3 regions of the Cupriavidus sp. GW822-FHT02D05 genome follow, and region 3 is predicted to be linked to each of the others. Evidence: predicted binding sites of a transcription regulator. Region 3 holds the regulator's gene; each other region holds the start of a gene.

Region 1 (8,053 bases), on a different contig from region 3:
CACTACGCCGTGCAACTGTTCGAGGAAGCCGGCGCGGCCGGCCTGAACATCGAGGACCAGGTGGTGCCAAGGCGCTGGGGCTCGGCGGCGGCCAAGGACGTGGTGCCGCTTGGCGAGATGCTCGCCAAGATCGACGCCGCGCAGCGCGCCAGGCGCGACAGCAACTTCATGATCATTGCCCGCACGGACGCATTTGCCTGCGAAACCACCGAGCAGGTCATCCTCCGGGCAAGGGCGTATCAGGCGGCGGGCGCCGATATGCTGCTGCCCATTGCGCCGCGCACCGAGGACGATATCGCCCGGCTGGTGCGCGCGCTGGATATCCCGGTGACGCTGAGCGCCGGGACCGGGCTGGCGCCAAGCCCGTCGGCCGCGAATGTTTCGCTGGAGCGGCTGCGCGAACTGGGGGTTCGCCGGGTCAGCCTGACCACGTTGTTGCCGGGCGCGGCGGTAGCCGGGATGCGGCGCAGCCTGGATGCCGTGCGGGGGGCGGGCAGCGATGACGGGATGGCGGCCGCGGGGACGGCGAGCCTTGGGGCGCTGTTTGATGTGGCGGAGCAGATGGCTTTTGAAGATGCCCTGCTGCATTGACCGGGTCCGTGACAACGGTCGACCCAAGGCGCACACCCGGGGCAATCCACGTTTCTACCAGTCGCCATAGGCCGATACGATGCCACGCAGCAGCGCATCGCGTTCCGCGCCAAGGTGGGCGCCGCTCGCGTCGCTCGCGTCGCCCGCGGCATCCTTGCCGACCGCGGTATGCACCACCACCAGGTTCAATGCGGGATCTACGAAGATGGCCTGCCCGTAGACACCCAGAAGGGCAAAGCGGCGGTGACTGCCGGGCAGGATCCAGGTCTGCAGGCCATAACCGTAGTAGGTGCTGCCGTGGTACTGCATGTGCCCTGGCCGAAATGCTTCGGGTTGCCGTGTTGCGTCCGTCATCGCGAGCAGGTGGTCACGTGATACCACGGCAGTGCCCCTCACCAGCCCATCGGTTGCCATCATCAAGCCCAGGCGGGCGTAGTCGTGCAGCGTGGCGTTGAAGGCGCCTTGCGCGAACACGTCCTGGTCGGCCGGGTTCACCAGCCAGGTCGCCTGCGCCTGGGCGCCGATCGGCTTCCATAGCTTCTCATCGACGTAGTCACAGAGCGTGCGGCGCGTGGCGCCGCGCAACACCAGCCCCAGGATCTGGGTCTGGGCCCCGGCATAGTTGAAGCGCTGCCCTTCGGGATCGCTGCGCGCCGTGATCAGCCGGGCGGCCTGAGCAACCCCAACCCGGCGCACGGCATCGTTGAACCTGGCCCGATCGTCGTGCTCCGAGTAGTCCTCGATAAACCGTGCGCCCGAGGACATGCGCATCAGATTCACGATTCGGGTCTGTCCGTACAGCGTGTCCTTGAGTTGGGGCGCATAGGTCTCGGCGGTGTCATCCAGCGAGCGGATGAAGCCCTCTTCCTGCGCCTTGACGATCGCCAGCGCGGTAATCGTCTTGGCCATCGAGTTGGAGAGCATCCGCATGTCGGCGCTGCGCATGTAGTTGTAGCGTTCCGCGACAATCTCGCCGTCCTTCACGACCAGAAGTCCAGTGGCACGCTGTCGCTGCATGTAGTCGTCCAGTGTCAGCTGGCGGCCACGAAAGCGGTAACTGAACGGCGTCTCGATGGCGGCCTTCTTCAGCGCAAGCGGATCGTCTGCCGGAGCGAGCGCACAGGCCGGATTGAAGCTGTCCATCGCGCTGAACGAACCGACGAGATAGGGCTCCGTGTAGGCTTGCTTCAGGCTGCGAGCCGGTGGATAGCCCTCGGCCCTGCCCAGGGATTCTTCGTCGGGAGCGGCAGCGCTTGCGCTGACGGCGAGCAAGGCAATCAGCGGGAAGCAGAGCAGGCGAGCGATCGTCATCATGGCGGGAAGGCATTGCGATGGCAGCATATTCTCATGCCACCGATGCGGCACGGCGCCGCTAACCATGATCAATTTCCATCGCTCGGCGTCCCCACCGCTTCACCCTTGCGCGCATCCGTGGTACTGTATAAACATACAGTACTCGGAAACTTCCTGTCAGTCCCCCCGGACTGAGCCGCACGCATCACATGATCGCCGAACTCTTTCCCCTATCGCCCGATACATCGGGCGATTCGCCTTTGGCGCAGCAGCCCGTGGCCGACCGGCAGGGGGCGCTGGACGCACTGGAGCAACGCTATCCCGGCCTGTGGCGGGCGGGGCAGCTTGGCCATCTGGGCCGGGCGGGCAGCGTGCCGGCCTTGCCGACCGGCCATGACGCGCTCTCGGCCGAGTTGCCCGGCGGTGGCTGGCCGGTGGGCGCGCTCACAGAGCTGCTGCTGGCCGACCCCGGCGTGGGCGAGTTGCGGCTGCTGCGCCCGGCCTTGCTGGCGCTGGCCGCGGCGCAGCGCCGGATGGCGCTGATCGGGCCGCCGCACCAGCCCAATGCAACGTGCTTGGCCGAATGGGGTTTGCCGGCGCGCCAGTTGTACTGGGTGCGCCCGCCCGCTGGCGCGGGCCGGGCCGCGGCGCAGGCGGATGTGCTGTGGGCGGCGGAGCAGATGCTGCGCAGCCAGGCCTTTGGCGGGGTGATGGTGTGGCTGCCCACGGCGCGTCCCGAGGCGCTGCGGCGCTTGCAGGTGCTGGCGCAGGCAGGAGACGCCGTGGTGTGGGCGTGCCGGCCGGCCAGCGTGCTGCGCGAGTCGTCGCCGGCGGTGCTGCGGCTGCTGTTGTCGCCGGCGCCGGGCAATGCCGTGTCGGTCACGTTCCACAAACGGCGCGGCCCGGTGCGCGATACGCCGCTGGTGCTGCCGCTGGGCGAGATGGTGGCGGTGCCGGCCATGGCCACGCCGCCTGCGGCGCCGCCGGCCCCGTCGATGCCGGTCCCCCTGAATGCCCCGGTTTCCCAAGCCGTTGCGGGAGAGCAAGCCCATGTCGTACTGGATCGCGGTGCATCTGCCGCGCCTGTCGCTGGACGCGCTGCAGCCGAACTGGCCTGAGCCCGCCGCGCCCCGCGCCTGCGCTGGCCTGCTGCACCACAGCGTGCCGGTGGCGGTGATGGAGCGCGAGCGGGTGGTGCTGGCCAACGGCCCGGCGGTGGCGCTGGGGGTGCAGGCGGGGATGCGGCGGGGCGGCGTGCAGGCGTTGTCGGCGCAGGTGGTGCAACTGCAGCGCGAGCCGGCGGCCGAGGCGCAGGTGATGACGGCGCTGGCGCTGGCGTTGCTGCATTTCACGCCGCATGTCACGGTGCATCCCGATGCCGGGGTGGCTACCGTGATGATCGATGCCGGGGCCAGCCTGCGGTTGTTTGGCGGCCATCTTGCGTTGTGCCGGGCGGTGTATGCGCGGGTGCGGCGGCTGGGGGTGTTCCTGCAGCTGGGCTGCGGGCCGACGGCCTTCGGGGCGGCGTGGCTGGCGGCGCAGCCGCTGCGGCGGGATCGCCGGGGCGGGCTGGTGCGTCCGGCGCGGCGCGCGGTGGGGCCGCAGCGCATGGCGCGGCTGCTGGACCGGCTGCCGGTGGGCATGTTGCAAGGGCTGGCGGACGATGGCTGGCTCGATGGCATCGGCTGCCGGACCGTGGGCGAGGTGCGGGGCCTGCCGCGTGCCGGCCTGCGGCGCCGGCTGGGGCCGGACCTGCTGGCGCGGCTGGACCAGGCCTATGGCGAGGTGCCGGTGCGCTTTACGTGGTTCAGCGCGCCCGCGACCTTCTCGCAGCGCATGGAGCTGCCAGGCCGGACCGAATCCGTGCAGGGCGTGATGGCGGGCGCGCAGCGTTTGCTGCTGGCGCTGGCCGGCTGGCTGGCCCTGCAGCAGGCGGGCGTGACGCATCTTGTGCTGCGGCTGGAGCATGAGCGCTACCGGCTGGGCGCCGAGACGCAGGCAACGCCGGTGACGATCAGCCTGGCGCAGCCCAGCCGCGATCCGGCGCATTTGTCCAAGCTGTTGCAGGAGCGGCTGGACAAGGTGCAGTTCCGCGTGCCGGCGGTGAGCCTGCTGCTGGTGGTGGAGTCGGTCCAGGCCTGCGTGGCGCAGAGCGATGCGCTGTTTCCCGAGCCGGGCGGCACGCCGGCGGAGCTGGGCCGCGTGCTCGATACGCTGATGGCGCGCCTGGGCCGGGAGAACGTGCTGCAACCGCAGCCGCTGGCCGACCACCGGCCCGAGCGCGCCAACCGCTGGTGCCCGGTGGATGAGATGCCTGCGCGCGCGCCGCGCGAGCCGCAGCGTGCCCCGGCGGGCATGCCGGAGCGTCCGCTGTGGCTGATGGCGCAACCCGTGGCACTGACTGTGCAGCGCCATCGGCCTTGTCACGGCGGGCCATTGACGTTGCTCTCGCGGCCGGAGCGCATCGAATCCGGCTGGTGGGACGGCGCGTTGGCCACGCGCGATTACTTCGTTGCGCAACGGGCGGACGGGCTGCGTTGCTGGGTCTATCGCCAGCGCCCCGGGCGTGAGGAAAGCGGCGAGTACCGCTGGTTCCTGCATGGCTTGTTTGCCTGAGTGTTTGCCCGAGTGTTTGCCCGAGCGTTTGCCTGAATCCTTGCCATGTCGAGCCAGCCAGCCAACCCTTCATTCTCCGCTTTGCCGCCGGCGCTTTCCGCGCTGCTGCCGGCGTTGCCCGACTATGTGGAGCTGCATTGCATCTCCAATTTCACCTTCCTGGACGGGTCGTCGCATCCGGTCGAGCTGATCGAGCGCGCGTTTGCGCTCGGCTACCGCGGCCTGGCGCTGACCGACGAATGCTCGGTGGCGGGCACGGCCCGCGCGCACCATGCGCTGAAGGACCTGCGCGAACGCACCCGCGATGCGGCCGAGCGCAGCGCGGCGCGGTTGGCCGCCGGGCTGCAGGAGGATGAGGACGAGGCAGCGGAGGAGCCGGAGGAGGGCGGCGACGAAGACGGCGAACATCAAGGGGATGGCGAATGCCCCGCCGCGCCGGACGCCACTGCCACCGGGAGCGCCGATGAAGCCTTGCAGGCCCGCCTGCGCCGGCATGATCGCCTGCTTGCCCTGGCCCGTGCCGCGCAGGATTTCCGCCTGCTGGTCGGCAGCCGCTTCACGCTCACCGACCACGCGGGCCGGCCCGTGCTGCGGCTGGTGCTGCTGGCGCAAAATCGCGAAGGCTTTGGCAACCTGAGCGAGTTGATCACGCTGGGCCGCACGCGCGTGCAAAAGGGCGCCTACGCGCTGCATCCCGACGACATCGCCGCGCCGCAGCCGGACCAGGCCCACCTGCGCGGCATGCCCGATTGCCTGGCGCTGCTGCTGCCTTCGTATTGCCCGGACCCCGGCGAGCTGCTGGGGCAAGCCCAATGGATGCGGCAGACGTTTGGCGAGCGCGGCTGGATCGCGCTCGAGCAATTGCAGGGCTATGCCGATGCCACGCACCGGCTGCGTCTGGAGCAGGCCGCCGCGCTGACCGGCGTGCCCCTGGCGGCATCCGGCGCGGTGACCATGCATGTGCGCTCGCGCAAGCCGCTGTCGGACGTGCTGAGCGCGATCCGCGTGGGCCAGCCCCTGGCCGAATGCGGCATGGCGCTGGCGCCCAATGCCGAGCAGCACCTGCGCATGCGCCAGCGCTTGTCGCGCCTGTACCCGCGCGAGGCGCTGGCGCAGACGTTGCGGGTTGCCGCCATGTGCGACTTCTCGCTGGCGTCGCTGCGCTACGAGTACCCGGAGGAACTGGTGCCCCCGGGCGAGACGCCATTCAGCTACCTGCGCCGCGAGACCATGAAAGGCGTGCTGCGGCGCTTCCCCAAAGGGCTCAAGCCCAAATGGCGCAAGCAGCTGAAGGAGGAGCTCGCGCTGATCCGCGAAAAGCAGTACGAGCCGTTCTTCCTCACCGTGCACGACATCGTGCGCTTTGCCCGCGGCCGCGGCATCCTGTGCCAGGGCCGCGGCTCGGCAGCCAATTCGCTGGTCTGCTATTGCCTGTTCATCACCGAGGTCGATCCCAAGGATGCCAACCTGCTGTTCGGCCGTTTTCTCTCGCGCGAGCGCGACGAGCCGCCGGACATCGATGTGGACTTCGAGCACCAGCGGCGCGAAGAAGTCATCCAGTACATCTACGAGAAATACGGCCGCCACCGCGCCGCGCTGGCGGCGTCGCTGATCACCTATCGCTCGCGCAGCGCGCTGCGCGACGTGGGCCGGGCGCTGGGCATCGATGCCAGCGTGATCGAGCAGGTGGTCAAGGGGCAGGCATGGTGGGATGGCGGCAAGACCTTCCTGGAGCGCATTTCGCAGTATGGGCTGGACCCGGACGCGCCGGCGGTGCGGCAGTGGGCCAGCCTGACCACGCAACTGCGCGGCTTTCCGCGCCATTTGTCGCAGCACGTGGGTGGCTTTGTGATTGCGCGGCACAAGCTGTCGCGGCTGGTGCCGATAGAGAACGCGGCCATGGAAAACCGCAGCGTGATCCAGTGGGACAAAGACGACCTGGAATCGCTGGGCCTCTTGAAGGTGGACGTGCTGGCGCTTGGCATGCTCTCGGCCATCCGCCGCGCGCTGACGATGATCCCCACGCGCTCGGGCGCGCCGTACCGGATGGAAGACGTGCCCAAGGACGATCCGCAAACCTACGACATGATCTGCGCCGCCGACACCATCGGCGTGTTCCAGGTGGAGTCGCGTGCGCAGCAGTCGATGCTGCCGCGCCTCTTGCCGCGCAAGTATTACGACCTGGTGGTGGAAGTGGCCATCGTGCGGCCCGGCCCGATCCAGGGCGGCATGGTGCATCCCTACCTGAAGCGGCGCGAGCAGGTGCGGCGCACCGGCAAGCCGCCGGCGTACCACAACGACGTCATCGAGAAGGTGCTGGGCCGCACGCTGGGTGTGCCGATCTTCCAGGAGCAGGTGATGCAACTGGCCATCGACGCCGCCGGTTTTACGCCGGGGCAGGCCGACCAGCTGCGCCGCTCCATGGCGGCGTGGCGGCGCAAGGGCGACCTGAAACAGCACCAGGATGCGCTGGTCAGGGCGCTCACCCGCAACAAGTACCCGGAGGCTTTTGCGCTGGCCATCTGCAAGCAGATCGAAGGGTTTGGCGAATACGGCTTCCCGGAAAGCCATGCCGCCAGCTTCGCCAAGCTGGTCTATATCAGCGCGTGGATCAAGTGCCACCATCCGGCGGCCTTCTTGTGCGCGCTGCTCAACAGCCAGCCGATGGGGTTTTACTCGGCGTCGCAACTCGTGCAGGATGCGCGCCGGCACCACGTGCGCACGTATCCGGTGGATGTGACGGTGAGCGGCTGGGAAAGCACGCTGGAGCATGCGGCCAGCGGTGCGCCAGCGCGCGCGCGCCAGCGCGCCCAGCCGGCGGTGCGGCTTGGCCTGAACCGCGTGAACGGCATGCGCGAGGCGGCGGCCGGGCGGATCGAACTGGCCCGCGCCGAGGCGCCGTTCGCCAGCGTGGAAGACCTGGTGCTGCGCGCGCGGCTGGACCGGCACGACATCGACGCGCTGGCCGCCGCAGATGCGCTGGCCAGCCTCGCCGGGCATCGCCGCCAGGCGCGCTGGCAGGCGCGCGCCGCGGCGCTGCAGGCCGCGCATCACGACCTGCTCTATGAGGCGCCGCCGCCCGAGGGCGAGCTATCGCTGCCCGCGCCGCGCCTGGGCGAGGATGTGGCGGCCGATTACGCCAGCACGGGCCTGTCGCTCAAGTCGCATCCGCTGGCGCTGCTGCGGCCGCGGCTGGCCGCGATGCATTACGCCACGGCGCAGGATTTGTCCTGCTGCGGCAACAACCGGCAGGTGCGTGCCTGCGGCATCGTCACGGTGCGGCAGCGGCCATCCACGGCCGGCGGCACCATCTTTACCTCGATCGAGGACGAGACCGGCGCCATCAACGTGATCCTGTGGCCGGACCTGATCGAGCGCCAGCGCAAGGAAGTGCTGGGCGCGAAGCTGCTGGGGGTGATCGGCACGTGGCAGCGCCAGGGCGAGGTCAGGCATCTGGTGGCGCAGGAACTGGTGGACCTGAGCCCGCTGCTGGGCCGCCTGATGGTGTCCAGCCGCGATTTTCACTAGGGCGCGATTGGGGCGCGATTGGGGC
Region 2 (8,053 bases), on a different contig from region 3:
CCCCCCCCCCCCCCCCCCCCCCCCCCCCCCCCCCCCCCGCCGCCGGGGCAGTCGCAGCAGGCTCATGGGGAGGAGGTGGTCGGGCAGGTCTTGGCGGTGTCGCCGGCATGCCGTCAAAGGGAAACGGCGCTGATGCCGATCCTGATTTTGATTTTAATGGCGCTTTCTAGTCGTGCGCCACGGCTGCCTGGAATTTCTCCAGGCAGTAGCCCAGCCCGCGTACCGTGGCAATGCGGATCCCGCCCACCTCGATCTTCTTGCGCAGCCGGTGCACGTAGACTTCGATGGCATTGTTGCTGACCTCTTCGCCCCATTCGCACAGGTGGTCGACCAACTGCTCCTTCGATACCAGCCGCCCGGTGCGGGTGAGCAGGATCTCCAACAGCCCGACTTCGCGCGCGGAGAGATCCAGCATCTGCTCGTTCAGGTAAGCGATGCGGCCAACCTGGTCGAAGGCCAGCGGGCCGTGGTGCGTGAGCGTGGCGCCGCCGCCGGCGCCGCGTCGCACCAGCGCGCGCACGCGGGCTTCCAGCTCGGACAGGGCGAAGGGCTTGGCCATGTAGTCATCGGCGCCCAGGTCCAGGCCCTTGACGCGCTCATCGACGCCGTCGGCCGCGGTCAGGATCAGTACCGGCAGCATGGCGCCGCGCGTGCGCAGGCGCTTGAGCACTTCCAGCCCGGGCATGCGGGGCAGGCCGAGATCGAGGATCAGGAGGTCGAAGGTCTGGGTCGAGAGCGCCGAGTCGGCTTCAATCCCACTGGCGACATGGTCGACGGCATAGCCGGAGTGACGTAATGAGCGCGTCAGGCCGTCTGCCAGCACATCGTCATCTTCGGCGATCAGAATACGCATGGTTGTCTCCACCCTGGCCCGGCTTAGTCGTCGCTTTACATCAAATGACGCGTGCGGGACTTGCCAAGCATACTGTTTTTTTATACAGTACTCGCTTGATCCGGTCGCGCGGTGAGCGGGCCGGATCGTACTGAATTTAGTAACGAACGTATTACCGGCGTTTGCCCAATGTTTGCCCCTGCTGCCAGGTTCATTGTCATCAGGAGTTCGCAGCGCGGCGCGGGTCGGGCGGTTACCCGCAAAAGCAGGCAGCGCGCCATATGCGGCCTATTTATACACCATTGACGGAAGGACGACCATGGATGACGGCAAGAAGGCGGGTGCTGGCGTAAGCGCCGAAAAGCAGAAGGCGCTGGCGGCCGCGCTGGCCCAGATCGAGAAGCAGTTCGGCAAGGGCTCGATCATGAAACTGGGCGAAGCCGACATCGACCAGGATATCCAGGTCGTGTCCACCGGCTCGCTGGGCCTGGACATCGCGCTGGGCGTCGGCGGGCTGCCGCGCGGCCGCGTGGTGGAAATCTACGGTCCGGAATCCTCGGGCAAGACCACGCTGACGCTGCAGGTCGTGGCCGAGATGCAAAAACTGGGCGGCACCTGCGCCTTTATCGATGCCGAGCACGCGCTCGACGTCAACTATGCCGGCAAGCTCGGCGTGTCTGTCGGCGACCTGCTGATCTCCCAGCCCGATACCGGCGAGCAGGCACTGGAAATCACCGACGCGCTGGTGCGCTCGGGCTCGGTCGACCTGATCGTGATCGACTCGGTGGCGGCCCTGGTACCCAAGGCCGAAATCGAAGGCGAGATGGGCGATTCGCTGCCGGGCCTGCAGGCCCGCCTGATGAGCCAGGCACTGCGCAAGCTGACCGGCACCATCAAGCGCACCAACTGCCTGGTGATCTTCATCAACCAGATCCGCATGAAGATCGGCGTGATGTTCGGCTCGCCCGAAACCACCACCGGCGGCAATGCGCTGAAGTTCTACGCCTCGGTGCGCCTGGACATCCGCCGCATCGGCTCGATCAAGAAGGGCGATGAGGTGATCGGCAACGAAACCAAGGTCAAGGTGGTCAAGAACAAGGTATCGCCGCCGTTCCGCGAAGCCTTCTTCGACATTCTCTACGGCCAGGGCATCTCGCGCCAGGGCGAAATCATCGACCTCGGCGTGGACGCCAAGGTCGTCGAGAAGTCGGGCGCGTGGTACAGCTACAAGGGCGAGAAGATCGGCCAGGGCAAGGACAACGCGCGTGAATACCTGCGCGAAAATCCGGACATCGCCGACGAGATCGAGAACAAGGTGCGCGAGTCGCTGGGCGTGGTCCTGATGAACGGCACGCCGGCCACCGCAGGCGCCGTGGCCACCGCCGAAGACTGAGCTTCGCTGGCCGGGGCATTCCCGGCCGCGATCCCCATCCCGGGGCGGCACGCGCAGCGACGCGCGCCGCCCCGGTTTGCATTTTCAAAGCGCATCCATATAACGCATTGATAAAGCGCATTGATAGTACGCATTGATAATGCGCGGTGTTCAAGCGCGCCTTCCCCATGGCTACCCGTCCTCCTCTCTCCCTGAAAGCCCGCGCTGTCGGCTACCTGTCGCGGCGCGAGCACAGCCGGGCGGAGCTGGCGCGCAAGCTGGCCCCGCATGCCGAGTCTCCCGAGGCACTCGAGCAATTGCTGGATGCGCTGGAGCGCGAGAACTGGCTATCCAACGCGCGCTTTGTCGACAGCCTGGTGCACCGGCGCGCGGCCCGCTATGGCGCCGCCCGCGTGATGCAGGAAGCCCGCACCCATCAGCTCGGCGGAGATCAACTCGCCGACCTGCAGGATCGCCTGCGCGGGTCGGAGCTGGAGCGCGGCCGCGCGGTCTGGCAAAAGCGTTTTGGCACGCCGCCCGCCACGCCCGAAGACAGGGCCAAGCAGATCCGCTTTATGGTCGCCCGCGGCTTTTCCCGCTCGGTGGTGAGCCAGGTGATAAAAGGGGCGGATGAGTGGCTGGATGGCAGTGATTGACGTCCGCCGACGTGGCAGCCTCAAGTTCAAGTGATGCCGCAGTGATGTCGCGGTGATGTTACTGCCATGTCCTGCACCGGTTTCGGGCGCATACCTGCTTTGCGAGTAGGCGTATTCCGAATCTTCGCGCCTTGCTCACGCCTTGCTCATGCCTTGTGCCTTAGGCCGTTTCCGCCGCAATGCCGTGATTTTTCCGCATGCGCGGGGCTTGCCCGTCGCTCGACAATCCCCGACAACAGCGCCGCGCGCAGTTTGTTCCCGGCCAACGTTGTCCGGCATGTTAAAATCCTGCGGTTTTCCGGCCCAGCCGTCCATTTCTCCCGCTCCTGCCTGGTGTTATGCCGCTTTCCCCGCCCGTCAATCGCGCCCTGCGTCACCGTCGTGCCATCACGGCGGAGGCTTATCTTAGGGACGACGGCCTATGGGACATCGAAGCGCGCCTGACTGACACCAAGCCGCGCGAGATTCCGCTGGCCGGCGGCGGTGTGCGCCCGGTGGGTGAGCCGCTGCACGATTTGTGGCTGCGCGTCACCATTGACCTGCGCATGAACGTCGTGGACGCCGATGCCTGTTCCGACTGGGTGCCTTATCCCGGCCAGTGCGACACCATCGGCCCGGCCTACCGCAAGCTGATCGGCCTGAACCTGATGAAGGGTTTCCGCAAGTCGGTGAAAGAGCGCCTGTCGGGCGTGGCCGGATGCACGCATTTGACCGAGCTGGCCGGCGTGTTGCCGACCACCGCGATCCAGGCATTCGCCGGCGATGTGTTCAACATTCGCGACGGCGGTGCCGAAGACACCAGTACCGAACCGCCTTACCAGTTGCACGGCTGCCATGCCCTGCATTTCGAAGGCGAGGTCGTACGCCAGTTTTACCCCCGCTGGTATGGTCACCAGCCAAAACCGAGGATCAAGACCGAAGGGTCATCGACCCCGGCGGCGCAGCCAGCGGAGGCGCTCGCCGCCCCCGCCGGCGGCGCCATGTCGCGCAGGTCAACCGGCACTTCTGGCTAAGCCAGGCCGGCCTGCAGTCCGCCGAGATTCCATCTCCACACTTTTACGCCTACCCGAAAGGAAACACGCATGAATATCCATGAGTACCAAGGCAAGGAAATCCTGCGCAAATACAATGTGCCGGTTCCGCGCGGCATCCCCGCGTTCTCGGTCGAAGAGGCCCTGAAGGCTGCTGAACAACTGGGCGGCCCGGTATGGGTCGTCAAGGCGCAGATCCACGCGGGCGGCCGCGGCAAGGGCGGCGGCGTGAAGGTGGCCAAGAGCATCGACGAGGTCAAGACCTACGCCACCAACATCCTCGGCATGACCCTGGTCACGCACCAGACCGGCCCGGAAGGCAAGAAGGTCAACCGCCTGCTGATCGAAGAAGGCGCTGACATCAAGAAGGAACTGTACGTCAGCCTGGTGGTTGACCGCGTTTCGCAAAAGGTCGCCCTGATGGCCTCCAGCGAAGGCGGCATGGACATCGAAGAAGTCGCTGCCCACAGTCCGGAAAAGATCCACACGCTGATCATCGATCCGTCGGCCGGCCTGCTCGACGCGGACGCTGACGACATCGCTCGCAAGATCGGCGTGCCCGACGCAAGCGTGGCGCAAGCCCGCCAGGCCCTGCAAGGCCTGTACAAGGCATTCTGGGACACCGACGCCTCGCTGGCTGAAATCAACCCGCTGATCCTGACCGGCGACGGCAAGGTGATCGCGCTCGACGCCAAGTTCAACTTCGACTCCAACGCCCTGTTCCGCCACCCGGAAATCGTCGCTTACCGCGACCTGGACGAAGAAGATCCGGCTGAAATCGAAGCGTCGAAGTTCGACCTGGCCTACATCTCGCTGGACGGCAACATCGGCTGCCTGGTGAACGGCGCTGGCCTGGCCATGGCCACCATGGACACCATCAAGCTGTTCGGCGGCGAGCCGGCCAACTTCCTGGACGTGGGCGGCGGTGCCACCACCGAGAAGGTGACCGAAGCCTTCAAGCTGATGCTGAAGAACCCGAACCTGAAGGCCATCCTGGTCAACATCTTCGGCGGCATCATGCGTTGCGACGTGATCGCCGAAGGCGTGATCGCTGCATCCAAGGCCGTGTCGCTGTCCGTGCCGCTGGTCGTGCGCATGAAGGGCACCAACGAAGAGATCGGCAAGAAGATGCTGGCCGACTCGGGCCTGCCCATCATCGCCGCCGATACCATGGAAGAAGCTGCCCAGAAGGTCGTGGCTGCTGCCGCGGGCAAGTAAGCCAGACGCGAACACGAACGCCAGCAGCGCGCCGGGGCCAGGCCTTCGCGCGCTGCTTTGAGCCAAGCAAAGGATTACAGCATGTCGATTCTGATTAATAAAGACACCAAGGTCATCACCCAGGGCATCACCGGCAAGACCGGCCAGTTCCACACCCGTGGCTGCCGCGACTATGCCAACGGCAAGAACTGCTTCGTTGCCGGCGTGAACCCGAAGAAAGCGGGCGAAGACTTCGAAGGCATTCCCATCTACGCAAGCGTCAAGGATGCCAAGGCATCGACCGGCGCCACCGTGTCCGTGATCTACGTGCCGCCCGCAGGCGCCGCTGCCGCCATCTGGGAAGCCGTTGACGCTGACCTGGACCTGGTGGTCTGCATCACCGAAGGCATCCCCGTGCGCGACATGATGGAGCTCAAGGACAAGATGGCCAAGGGCAACAAGAAGACCCTGTTGCTGGGACCGAACTGCCCGGGCCTGATCACGCCTGACGAAATCAAGATCGGCATCATGCCGGGCCACATCCACCGCAAGGGCCGCATCGGCGTGGTGTCGCGCTCGGGCACGCTGACCTATGAAGCAGTCGGTCAGCTGACCGCGCTGGGCATGGGCCAGTCGTCGGCAGTCGGCATTGGTGGCGACCCCATCAACGGCCTGAAGCACATCGACATCATGAAGATGTTCAACGACGATCCCGAAACGGACGCCGTGGTCATGATCGGCGAAATCGGTGGTCCGGACGAAGCCAACGCGGCTTACTGGATCAAGGAAAACATGAAGAAGCCGGTGGTTGGCTTCATCGCTGGCGTGACCGCGCCTCCGGGCAAGCGCATGGGCCACGCCGGCGCGCTGATCTCGGGCGGTGCCGACACGGCGCAAGCCAAGCTGGAAATCATGGAAGCCTGCGGTATCAAGGTCACCAAGAACCCGTCGGAAATGGCTCGCCTGCTCAAGTCGATCCTGTAAATACCGGTCTGCAGCCTCCCGCCTCCGGGCGGGAAAGCTTGCCGGAGCCGGAGCGCTCGCGTGACTGCGACCGCACACCGGCTCTCCATGCCCCCGCCTCCGTGCGGGGGCATGTCATTCTGGAGTACCGTTACCTAGGGTATCTCCCAAGGTGCGCGACATGCCGATTGAAACCGAATCGAAAGCTTGATACGGTAAATCTTCATGTCTGAAGACTCAGACATCCGAAATTCCGCATGCGGCACAGTTGTTGGTGACGCAATGTGGCGTTCGAATCATAATTTAAGAAACTCGAGGAGCTTTACCGTGGAACTGCTGTCCTCCACCGCTTTCTGGATTGCGTTGGGATCCATCATCCTGACCAACATCGTGCTATCCGGCGACAACGCCGTGGTGATCGCGCTGGCCTCCCGCAACCTCCCGCCCGCCCAGCAGAAGAAGGCCATCTTCTGGGGCAGCGCCGCCGCCATCATCATGCGGGTGGTGCTCACGGTTGCCGCGGTCAAGCTGCTGAGCCTGCCGTACCTGAAGATCGTCGGCGCCATCCTGCTGGTCTACATCGGCGTGCAACTGCTCACCGGCGATGACGACGAAGAAGGCCACTCGGCCAAGGACAACATCTGGGCCGCGATCCGCACCATCCTGATCGCCGACCTGGTGATGTCGCTCGACAACGTGGTGGCCGTGGCCGCCGCAGCGCAGAAGGGGCCGGAAGGCAGCCAGCTGATGCTGCTGATCCTGGGCCTGGGCCTGTCGATCCCCCTGATCGTGTTCGGCAGCACCATCCTGCTCAAGGTCATGGACCGCTTCCCCATCATCATCGTGCTGGGCGCCGCGCTGCTGGGCTACCTGGCCGGTGAAATGCTGGTCAGCGACCCGGTGGACGCAGCATGGTTCGAGATGCACGTGCCGCATGCCCACCTGGTGTTCGGCGTGATCGGCGCCGCGCTGGTGGTGGTGGTTGGCAAGCTGCTGAGCAGGCGAGCGCCACAGACGGCCTGATGGGCTGTGACCCGTCCTGGGACGGGTTTGTAGATGAGGTGGTGCCCCGTTCGTTGGGGCACTGCCGGACAGACGGGTGGCCCGGGAGCCGCCCGTTTTGTTTTTGGGCCGTAGCGCAGGCCACTTAGCGGATTCGGCGGTGATTTCAGTGTGGTTTCAGACTGACTTAAGCCAAAACGTAGGCTTACTGACCCGCCGCGTCATACTTAGTGACAAAATTTGCGCGGGATCAACACCCGGAAGGGCCTGAAGTGGCGAAAATTGTCACTCGCCGACGAGACATCAAGACTTGGCGGCGCTGGCACGCTAAGTGCTAAGAACGTACAGCATCACATGAAACAAGATGTTTCGATTTGTATCCAAAATTCCTTCGAGGGGTCAATCATGCAACAACGGGTGCAACAAATGAAAAAACTGGGCCGCCGAGTCCAGAAGGGCTTCACGCTGATCGAACTGATGATCGTGGTTGCGATTATCGGTATCTTGGCGGCGATTGCTATTCCGCAGTATCAGGATTATGTGACTCGTGCTCGCTGGACTGAAAATGTTACGTCAATTGCAGGGATGAAGCAGGCTATTGCAGAGTGCGTTCAGCAAAATGCAATGGCTCCCGCAGCGGTGATCGGCGCACCGTGCGACTCGTTTGCTGCGCTGAGCGCTGCTAATACTGGAGTCGGCTTCACTGCGCTGCCTGCTCCCAAGTATGAGGCAGCAGCTACTCCCGTGGCATACGCTGCGGGGGTGATCACGCTTACTGGCTCGGCTCAAGTTGGCGGCTGCGTAGTAACGTTTACGCCTTCCATCACTGCTTCCGCCGTGACCTGGGCTTCAGCTACGGCCGCTGGTTGTACTAAGGGACAGACCGGGATTTAACCGAACGGCAAATTCAGAAAAAGCGCCTTCGGGCGCTTTTTTTTTCCCCACTCCCCAAGCTATCATCCGCCTTCTGCCCACAAGGCATAACAAGGCACCCCGCATG
Region 3 (8,053 bases):
GCAACGCATTCACGCGGCATTGCCGATCGAGTGGGTGGATGATTCACTGCCACACCTGTCGGCGATGCGATCCAGGCGAGAGCATTTTGAGCTGATACTGCTGACTGCCGTATGGATGCATCTGGATGCCACCGAACGACCCATTGCGATGAACTCGATCGCGGAGCTGCTAGCGCCGGGCGCCACGATCATCATGTCGCTCCGCCACGGACCTATTCCCCGAGGTCGAAGGATGTTCGACGTTTCTGCCGATGAGACGCTGGCGCTTGGCCGAGCGGTTGGCCTGACCGAAAGCTACTGCGGGCAGCGTAAGGATACGCAGGGCCGGGACTCGATTTCCTGGAGCGTGATTGCCTTGCAGATGGCATGGCCGAGCGGTCCCGGGATGTCCGAAATGCTCATGCCCGGATCCGGGCGAGGCTTTGGGAGATAGCCATGGTTCAAAAGTTATTCCACGAACTGCCAGTGGATGAGCGCGAGGGTTTCGAGTCGGCTTGCGCACTGCATGGATTTGTACGAGAGGACTTCGATGTGGCTGCGGAGGAAGGCACTCCGTTGAGCGGCGGGCCGAATCGTATCTTGCGGGAGGTCATCGTCGCCCGTGTAGCCGGCGGCGAGGCTCGGCGCTATCCTGGCGGAGCTGGGGCCGCATGGACGGTGGCATTCGAGCAAGACCTGGAGCGGGATATCTTCGGCTTTCCTCTTGCCGATTAATTGAGCCGTCGGGCGCGCCCCCCGAACTCGCGGGCCCTCGTCGAGGACCCCAAGGCTGGCAGTCCGGCACCAAAGCCCAGCTGGAGGGGTAGAGGCCACTCTCGCGCGTGGGCAGCAATAATCCACCGCTGTGGGCCACAGCAAGAGGGGGAAGAAGGGATCTTGGCGCGCGCGAGTGCAGAAAACGAAAACGGCGCCAAGGGCGCCGTGGGAAAATTTCGCTTTCCGTGGGAAAGTTCGTATCGTGAAACGACTAGGTAAAGCGTAAGCCGTTGATACTAATAAGAATTCTGGGGTGGCTGATGGGACTCGAACCCACGACGACAGGAATCACAATCCTGGACTCTACCAACTGAGCTACAGCCACCGTCGATGTCGTTCTGCTTGGTGCCGAACGACGAAGAACAAGATCATACAATGCCAAAAGCCGGATGGCTAGTACTCTGCACAAATTTTTTTAGTGCCACCTGTTTAACCGGCCAGCTTGGAGGATTCCTCCAGCTCGAGCATTCGGCAGATAGCGGCCATGCTGCCAACCATGGTGCGTCGTTGCGCGCCCTGGTAGATGCGCACGCCTTTTGATTGGCGAAAGGGCACGGGCTTGACGGGGCGACGGGCGGAGAGGCGGTTGGCTGGCAGCATGGCTACACCTGGTGACTTGCAACAACAGTTAGCGGTACCCGCTACGCGGGTGCGTTGGCACAATCGGGTGTCGGCTTGTACGGGGATCGCCCGCCTCAGCCGCACTCGTCAGAAGGCGCCGGGGCGGATGAGGCCGACAGCGATGCCTTCTAGTGAGAACTCTTCGCGGCCGGCTTGCACGATGATGCTGGGGAAGTCGGGGTTCTCGGCGATCAGCTCGATGGTGTCGCCGCGGCGGTTGAGGCGTTTGACGGTGACGTCGTCGCCCAGGCGGGCGACGACGATCTTGCCGTTGGCGGCTTCGCTGGCGCGCTTGACGGCGAGCAGGTCGCCATCGAGGATGCCGGCGTCGCGCATGCTGAGACCACGCACCCGGAGGAGGTAGTCGGGCTGCACGTCGAACACCGATGCGTCGACCTGGTATTGGCGGTCGATGTGTTCGGCGGCAAGGATCGGGCTGCCGGCTGCGACGCGCCCGACCAATGGCAGGGTTAGCTGCATGACGCCAGCCATAGGCAGGGAGAACTGGTCGGGTAGCTCGGAGTCGCTACGGGAGACCTTGAGGCGAATGCCGCGGGAGGCGCCGGGGGTGAGCTCGATCACGCCTTTGCGGGCCAGGGCACGTAAATGTTCCTCGGCTGCATTGGGTGAGGAGAAGCCGAACTTGGCGGCGATCTCTGCGCGCGTGGGCGGAAAGCCCGTGTGCTGGAGGCTGCTGCGGATCAAGTCGAAAATCTGCTGCTGTCGCGGTGTCAGGGTCGCCATGGTCGCCGGTGTTTGAAAGCACTGTATGTTTAAACAGTATGCTGTGATTTTATACAGTATCGAGTGAAGTGCAAGCGGAATTTTTGGGAGTTTGCGCATTGACAGGTGCGTCCCGCGGGTCTTGGCGCGTGCCGTGGCGAGTGGGCGGAGGGTTACAATCCGCGGCACCTGAAGCGTCTTGCGTTGCGCACTGTTCAACTTTTCTGGGGCTCCCGAGCTCATTTCCGCCATGTCTCTCCTGCCTCGTGTCGTCGTGCTCGCTACCGGCGGCACCATTGCCGGTTCTTCTTCCAACCCAGCCAGCAGCGCGAAGTACCAGGCGGCGACGGTGCCGGTGACGGCGCTGCTCGATGCGGTGCCGGCGCTGGGCACGGTGGCGCGGATCGAAGCCGAGCAGGTTGCGCAGGTAGATAGCAAGGACATGTCGTTCGCGCTCTGGTCCAGGCTGGTGGAGCGCGTGGCGTTCTGGTCTGCGCAGCCCGATGTGTCGGGCATCGTCATTACGCACGGCACCGATACCCTGGAGGAGACGGCCATGCTGCTGCACCTGGCCTGCGTGGGTGGGGTGCCAGTTGTGCTGACGGCTGCGATGCGACCGTCGACCTCGTTGTCGGCGGATGGCCCGTTGAACCTGCTGGATGCGGTGCGCGTAGCGGCGGATGCTGGCGCGACGGCAAAGGGCGTGCTGCTGGTGATCAATCAGGAGATTCACGCGGGGCGCGACGTGATGAAGGCGCACACATCGGCGGTGAATGCGTTTGTGTCGCCGGTATCCGGGCCGATTGGTTTTGTTCAGGACAACCTCGTGCGCTTTGTGCGTACCCCCAGTCGCTTGCCGGCCAAGGCCTGGCCGGTCCCTTGCGCATGGCCGCAGGTCGAGATCGTGGCTAGCTATGCGGAGCCGGGGCGGATCGTGGTGGATGCCTTGGCGCAGGCGGGCGTGTCGGGCCTGGTCGTGGCGGCCGCTGGCAACGGGTCGGTTCACCAGTCGCTGGTGGAGGCGCTAACCGATGCTGCCGGCGCCGGCGTGGCAGTGGTGCGCAGTTCGCGCACAGGGGCGGGGCATGTGGCGATTCCAGCGCCTCCCCGGCCGGCTTCGGGCGTTTTTGTTTCGGCCGGCGACCTCAATCCTTATAAGACGCGTGTGCTCCTGGCGCTGGCTCTGGCTGCGGAGCCAGGACTGGCAAAGGATCCGGCGGCGCTGCAGGCGCTATTCACCGAAAACTGAGGCGGCTTGCTCCGGATGGTAAAAGCACGCTATACTTTAAGGCTATTCAACCTTGCTGCACCGGACATGGCGCTCGGGCAGCTTATCCAAAAGGAGCGTCAATGCGTCATTACGAAATCGTATTTATCGTCCATCCGGACCAGAGCGAACAAGTCCCGGCCATGATCGAGCGTTACAAGACGCTGGTCACGTCCCAGGAAGGCCAGATCCACCGCGTGGAAGACTGGGGTCGCCGTCAGATGGCCTACATGATCCAGAAGCTGGCCAAGGCTCACTACGTTTGCCTGAACATCGAATGCGGCAAGGAAACCCTGGCTGAACTCGAACACGCGTTCAAGTTCAACGATGCAGTGCTGCGCCACCTCATCGTTCAGACCAAGAAGGCTGAAACCGCACCGTCCCCGATGATGAAGGAAGTGCAGCGCGAAGAAGCTCGCAAGGCCGCGCAACAGACCAGCGAAGTCCAGGCCGCCTAAGTGCGGACTGTTGTGGTTGCCGCCGGCGTTGATCGCCGCGGCGGCAAGTGCGGGCATCGGTGCGGGAGAGTGCGTTGAACCAGTTAAGGCTCTGCGCAACGCTCGCGGAACGCGATGCCTTGCGTTACACCCCGGCCGGGGTCCCCGTGGTTAACTGCATCTTGCAGTACGCGGGCGAGACGGTCGAGGCGCAAACGCCCAGGCAGGTGGAGTTCGCCATCGCCGCCATGGGAATTGGTCAGATCGGCCAGCGGCTTGAGCGTACTCCGCTCGGCGCGATGCTCGACTGCGAAGGATTCCTGGCCCGCAGGCACCGCAACAGCAAGGCTCTCGTCTTTCACATCACTGGATGTAAAGCATTCGAAAAGGATTGAATCATGGCATTCGTCAAACGTGACAACAAGAACAAGAAGCGCTTCCAACAGCAAAACCCGCTGTTCAAGCGCAAGCGCTTCTGCCGCTTCACCGTGGCTGGCGTGGAACAGATCGACTACAAGGATCTGGACACCCTGAAGGATTTCATCGGCGACAACGGCAAGATCACGCCGGCCCGCCTGACCGGCACCAAGGCGCACTATCAGCGTCAGCTCGACACGGCCATCAAGCGCGCGCGTTTCCTCGCGCTGATGCCCTACACCGACCTGCACAAGAACTGATCGGCCCTAGGTCCGTTAAGGAGAAAACACGATGCAAATTATTCTGCTTGAAAAAGTCATCAACCTGGGCAACCTGGGTGACATCGTTCGCGTGAAGGACGGCTACGCCCGTAACTTCCTGATCCCGAACAAGAAGGCCCGCCGCGCTACCCAGACCGCTATCAGCGAGTTCGAAGTCAAGCGCGCCGAACTGGAAAAGGCAGCCGCTGAAAAGCTGGCAGCTTCGCAAGCTGAAGGCGAAAAGCTGAATGGCCTGACCGTGCAGATCACCCAGAAGTCGGGTGTGGACGGCCGCCTGTTCGGTTCGGTGACCAATGCCGACATCGCTGAAGCCCTGGCTGGCCAAGGCTTCAAGGTCGAGAAGGCGCAAGTGCGCCTGCCCAATGGTCCGCTGAAGGTTGTTGGCGACCACCCGGTCAGCGTCTCGCTGCACACCGACGTGCTGGTCGACGTGACGGTTTCCGTCCTGGGCGAACACGCCTAAGCATCGGCCTTGCTGCCGGTTTCCACTTGTCCTTCGGGCTGGTGGGAGCCGGATGCCAGCGCCGCTTGCTTGACCAAACAAAAAGGCAGGAGCATCGCGCTCCTGCCTTTTTGTTTGGCCGCGCCCCTTGCTTGCCTGATTGCCTGATTGCCCGACTGCTACGGGGCGGGGCCGGTTGTCCCGCCGTCACACGGCAGGATGCCCCCCCAACAGCCGGCTGCGAATTCTCCGCCGGCTCGCTGGCGTCGACCGTTATAATCCCCCCCTATGAACGCGCCTGTCGCAGACCCCCAACTAGACAATCTCAAGGTACCGCCGCATTCCATCGAGGCCGAGCAATCGGTGCTGGGTGGCCTGCTGCTGGACAATGCCGCCTGGGACCGTATCGCCGACTTCCTGAACGAAGCCGATTTCTATCGCTTCGATCACCGGATGATCTTCCAGAGCATCTCCCGGTTGATCGCCGCTACCAAGCCGGCCGACGTCATCACCGTCTACGAGTCGCTGCAAGGCGCTGGCAAGGCGGAAGAGGTGGGCGGCCTGGCCTATCTGAATTCCCTGGCGCAGAACACGCCTAGTGCGGCCAATATCCGCCGCTATGCGGAGATCGTGCGCGAGCGCTCGGTGCTGCGCAAGCTGGTGACGGTGGCCGACGATATCGCTACCGCGGCGTTCGCCCCCAAAGGGCGCGAGGTGCGGGAGTTGCTCGACGAGGCGGAATCCAAGGTGTTCGCCATCGCCGAGGAAGGCTCGCGCGGGCAAAAGGGGTTCCAGGAAATCCAGCCGCTGCTGACCCAGGTGGTCGAGCGCATCGACGAGTTGTACCACCGTGACTCGAGCACCGACGTCACCGGCGTGCCTACCGGCTTTATCGACCTGGACCGCATGACCAGTGGCATGCAGGCCGGCGACCTGATCATCGTGGCGGGGCGCCCCTCCATGGGTAAGACCGCATTCTCGCTGAATATCGGCGAGCACGTGGCGGTGGAGCAGGGCTTGCCGGTGGCTGTGTTCTCGATGGAAATGGCGGGCACGCAGCTGGCGATGCGTATGCTGGGCTCGGTCGGCCGGCTTGACCAGCACCGCCTGCGTACCGGCCGCCTGCTTGACGAAGACTGGCCGCGGCTCACGCACGCGATCCAGCGCATGAACGATGCGCAATTGTTCATCGACGAAACACCGGCGCTGAGCTCGATGGAGCTGCGCGCCCGTTCACGCCGGCTGGCGCGCCAGTGCGGCCAGCTCGGACTGATCGTCATCGACTACCTGCAGTTGATGTCGGGCTCGGGCGGCGGCGAAAACCGCGCCACCGAAATCTCGGAAATCTCGCGCTCGCTCAAGGGCCTGGCCAAGGAACTCAACTGCCCGGTGATTGCACTGTCGCAGCTGAACCGAAGCTTGGAACAGCGCCCGAACAAGCGCCCGGTGATGTCCGACTTGCGTGAATCCGGCGCTATCGAGCAGGATGCCGACGTGATCCTGTTTATTTACCGCGACGAGGTCTACAACCCCGATTCGCAGGACAAGGGCACGTCCGAGATCATCATCGGCAAGCAGCGTAATGGCCCGATTGGCACCGTGCGGCTGACGTTCCTGGGCCAGTTCACCAAGTTCGACAACTTCAGCGGTGGCCCCGCCTTCTTCGACAACGACAACTGAAGCCAGTCTTGGCGCGGCTTGCCGGGCATCGTGGCTCGGTGGCCACAGTCGATCGTGCCTGCCGCGTGTCAAAGTCCCCCGGCATCGCCGCACAAACCTGTAAAATATTGCGTTTTGATGACAGCCGCCCTCGGGCGGCTGTCGTTTAATGCGTATCCGCCTGATTCAGTAACTACCCGCGGCGCCCCCGCGCTTCGACAAGGAACATTCCATGTTCGGCCGATTCATGCCCACTGAGGGCAAGTTCTTCGAATACTTCAACCAGCATGCCGATTGCGCGGTGACCGCCGCCCGCGAGCTGGAAGTGCTGGTCAACGACCTGCCCAATGCCGAGGCCCACGCTCGCCGCGTGCAGGCCACGGAAAAGAAAGCCGACCGCATCACGCACGACACGATCGACCTGCTGCACAAGACCTTCATCACGCCGCTGGACCGCGATGAGATCCACAAGCTCATCACCACCATGGACGACATCCTCGACCTGATGGAAGACGTGGCTGAAACCATCTCGCTGTACGACGTGACCAGCCTGACCGATGAGGCGCGCAAGCTGGCCTCCATCTGCGTGCAGTGTTGCGACCAGGTCAAGATCGCGGTCGGCCTGCTCGAGGACATGAGCAATGCCGGCGCCATCCTGAAGACCGCGCAGCAGATCGACCAGCTCGAGTCCGAGGCTGATCGCGTGATGCGCGCCGCCATGTCCAAGCTGTTCCGCGACGAAACGGACGTCAAGCGCCTGATCAAGCTGAAGGCGATCTACGAACAGCTCGAAACCATTACCGACAAGTGCGAGGACGTCGCCAACATTCTCGAAGGCATCGTCCTGGAAAACGCCTGAGGCACAAATCGGCATGCAAACAATACAAATGAGCCTGTGGGTCATTGGCCTGCTGGTGGCTCTCGCCCTGCTGTTCGATTTCATGAACGGCTTTCACGATGCCGCCAACTCGATTGCCACGGTGGTGTCGACGGGCGTGCTCAAGCCGCACCACGCGGTGGCCATGGCGGCCATGTGCAATGTGGTGGCGATTTTCATCTTCCACCTGAAGGTGGCGGCAACCGTCGGCACTGGCACGATCGACGTCAACATCGTCGATCACTACGTGATCTTCGGAGCCCTGATGGGTGCCATTGCCTGGAACCTGATCACCTGGTACTACGGCATTCCCTCGTCGTCCTCGCACGCGCTGATCGGTGGCTTGGTTGGGGCTGCGGTGGCCAAGAGCGGCACCAGCGCACTGGTGGGCGGCGGTCTTCTCAAGACCGTGGCTTTTATCGTCATTTCGCCGTTGCTGGGCTTCCTGCTCGGCTCGTTGATGATGGTGATCGTGGCCTGGACATTCTTTCGTACGCCGCCGTCGCGGGTCGATCGCTGGTTCCGCAGGCTGCAGCTGGTCTCGGCATCGCTGTACAGCCTGGGCCATGGCGG

Evidence for each region. Region 3 encodes LexA, which represses DNA repair genes until DNA is damaged. Its sites were predicted from a motif close to ACTGTATNNNNATACAGT; they were not measured.
Region 1: the regulator LexA is predicted to act here: its motif matches at 2,028-2,045, upstream of imuA (translesion DNA synthesis-associated protein ImuA).
Region 2: the regulator LexA is predicted to act here: its motif matches at 925-942, upstream of recA (recombinase RecA).

What each region holds. Positions count from the first base shown of each region.
Region 1 is NZ_JBXAOE010000057.1:12,375-20,427, forward strand. Features, by position in the region: gene AC1RQK_RS39465 (isocitrate lyase/PEP mutase family protein) at 1-591, shown strand, start outside; gene AC1RQK_RS39470 (serine hydrolase domain-containing protein) at 646-1,905, opposite strand; gene imuA (translesion DNA synthesis-associated protein ImuA) at 2,094-3,002, shown strand; gene AC1RQK_RS39480 (Y-family DNA polymerase) at 2,935-4,500, shown strand; gene AC1RQK_RS39485 (error-prone DNA polymerase) at 4,546-8,028, shown strand.
Region 2 is NZ_JBXAOE010000042.1:37-8,089, forward strand. Features, by position in the region: gene AC1RQK_RS36195 (response regulator) at 167-853, opposite strand; gene recA (recombinase RecA) at 1,152-2,225, shown strand; gene recX (recombination regulator RecX) at 2,393-2,860, shown strand; gene AC1RQK_RS36210 (DUF2889 domain-containing protein) at 3,199-3,873, shown strand; gene sucC (ADP-forming succinate--CoA ligase subunit beta) at 3,943-5,109, shown strand; gene sucD (succinate--CoA ligase subunit alpha) at 5,191-6,072, shown strand; gene AC1RQK_RS36225 (TerC family protein) at 6,379-7,074, shown strand; gene AC1RQK_RS36230 (pilin) at 7,480-7,947, shown strand; gene AC1RQK_RS36235 (PglL family O-oligosaccharyltransferase) at 8,051-8,053, shown strand, end outside.
Region 3 is NZ_JBXAOE010000038.1:1,652-9,704, forward strand. Features, by position in the region: gene AC1RQK_RS34840 (class I SAM-dependent methyltransferase) at 1-433, shown strand, start outside; gene AC1RQK_RS34845 (hypothetical protein) at 436-714, shown strand; tRNA gene AC1RQK_RS34850 (tRNA-His) at 1,006-1,081, opposite strand; gene AC1RQK_RS34855 (hypothetical protein) at 1,186-1,356, opposite strand; gene lexA (transcriptional repressor LexA) at 1,465-2,121, opposite strand; gene AC1RQK_RS34865 (asparaginase) at 2,351-3,349, shown strand; gene rpsF (30S ribosomal protein S6) at 3,451-3,825, shown strand; gene priB (primosomal replication protein N) at 3,900-4,199, shown strand; gene rpsR (30S ribosomal protein S18) at 4,203-4,481, shown strand; gene rplI (50S ribosomal protein L9) at 4,513-4,965, shown strand; gene AC1RQK_RS34890 (replicative DNA helicase) at 5,233-6,624, shown strand; gene AC1RQK_RS34895 (DUF47 domain-containing protein) at 6,836-7,462, shown strand; gene AC1RQK_RS34900 (inorganic phosphate transporter) at 7,476-8,053, shown strand, end outside.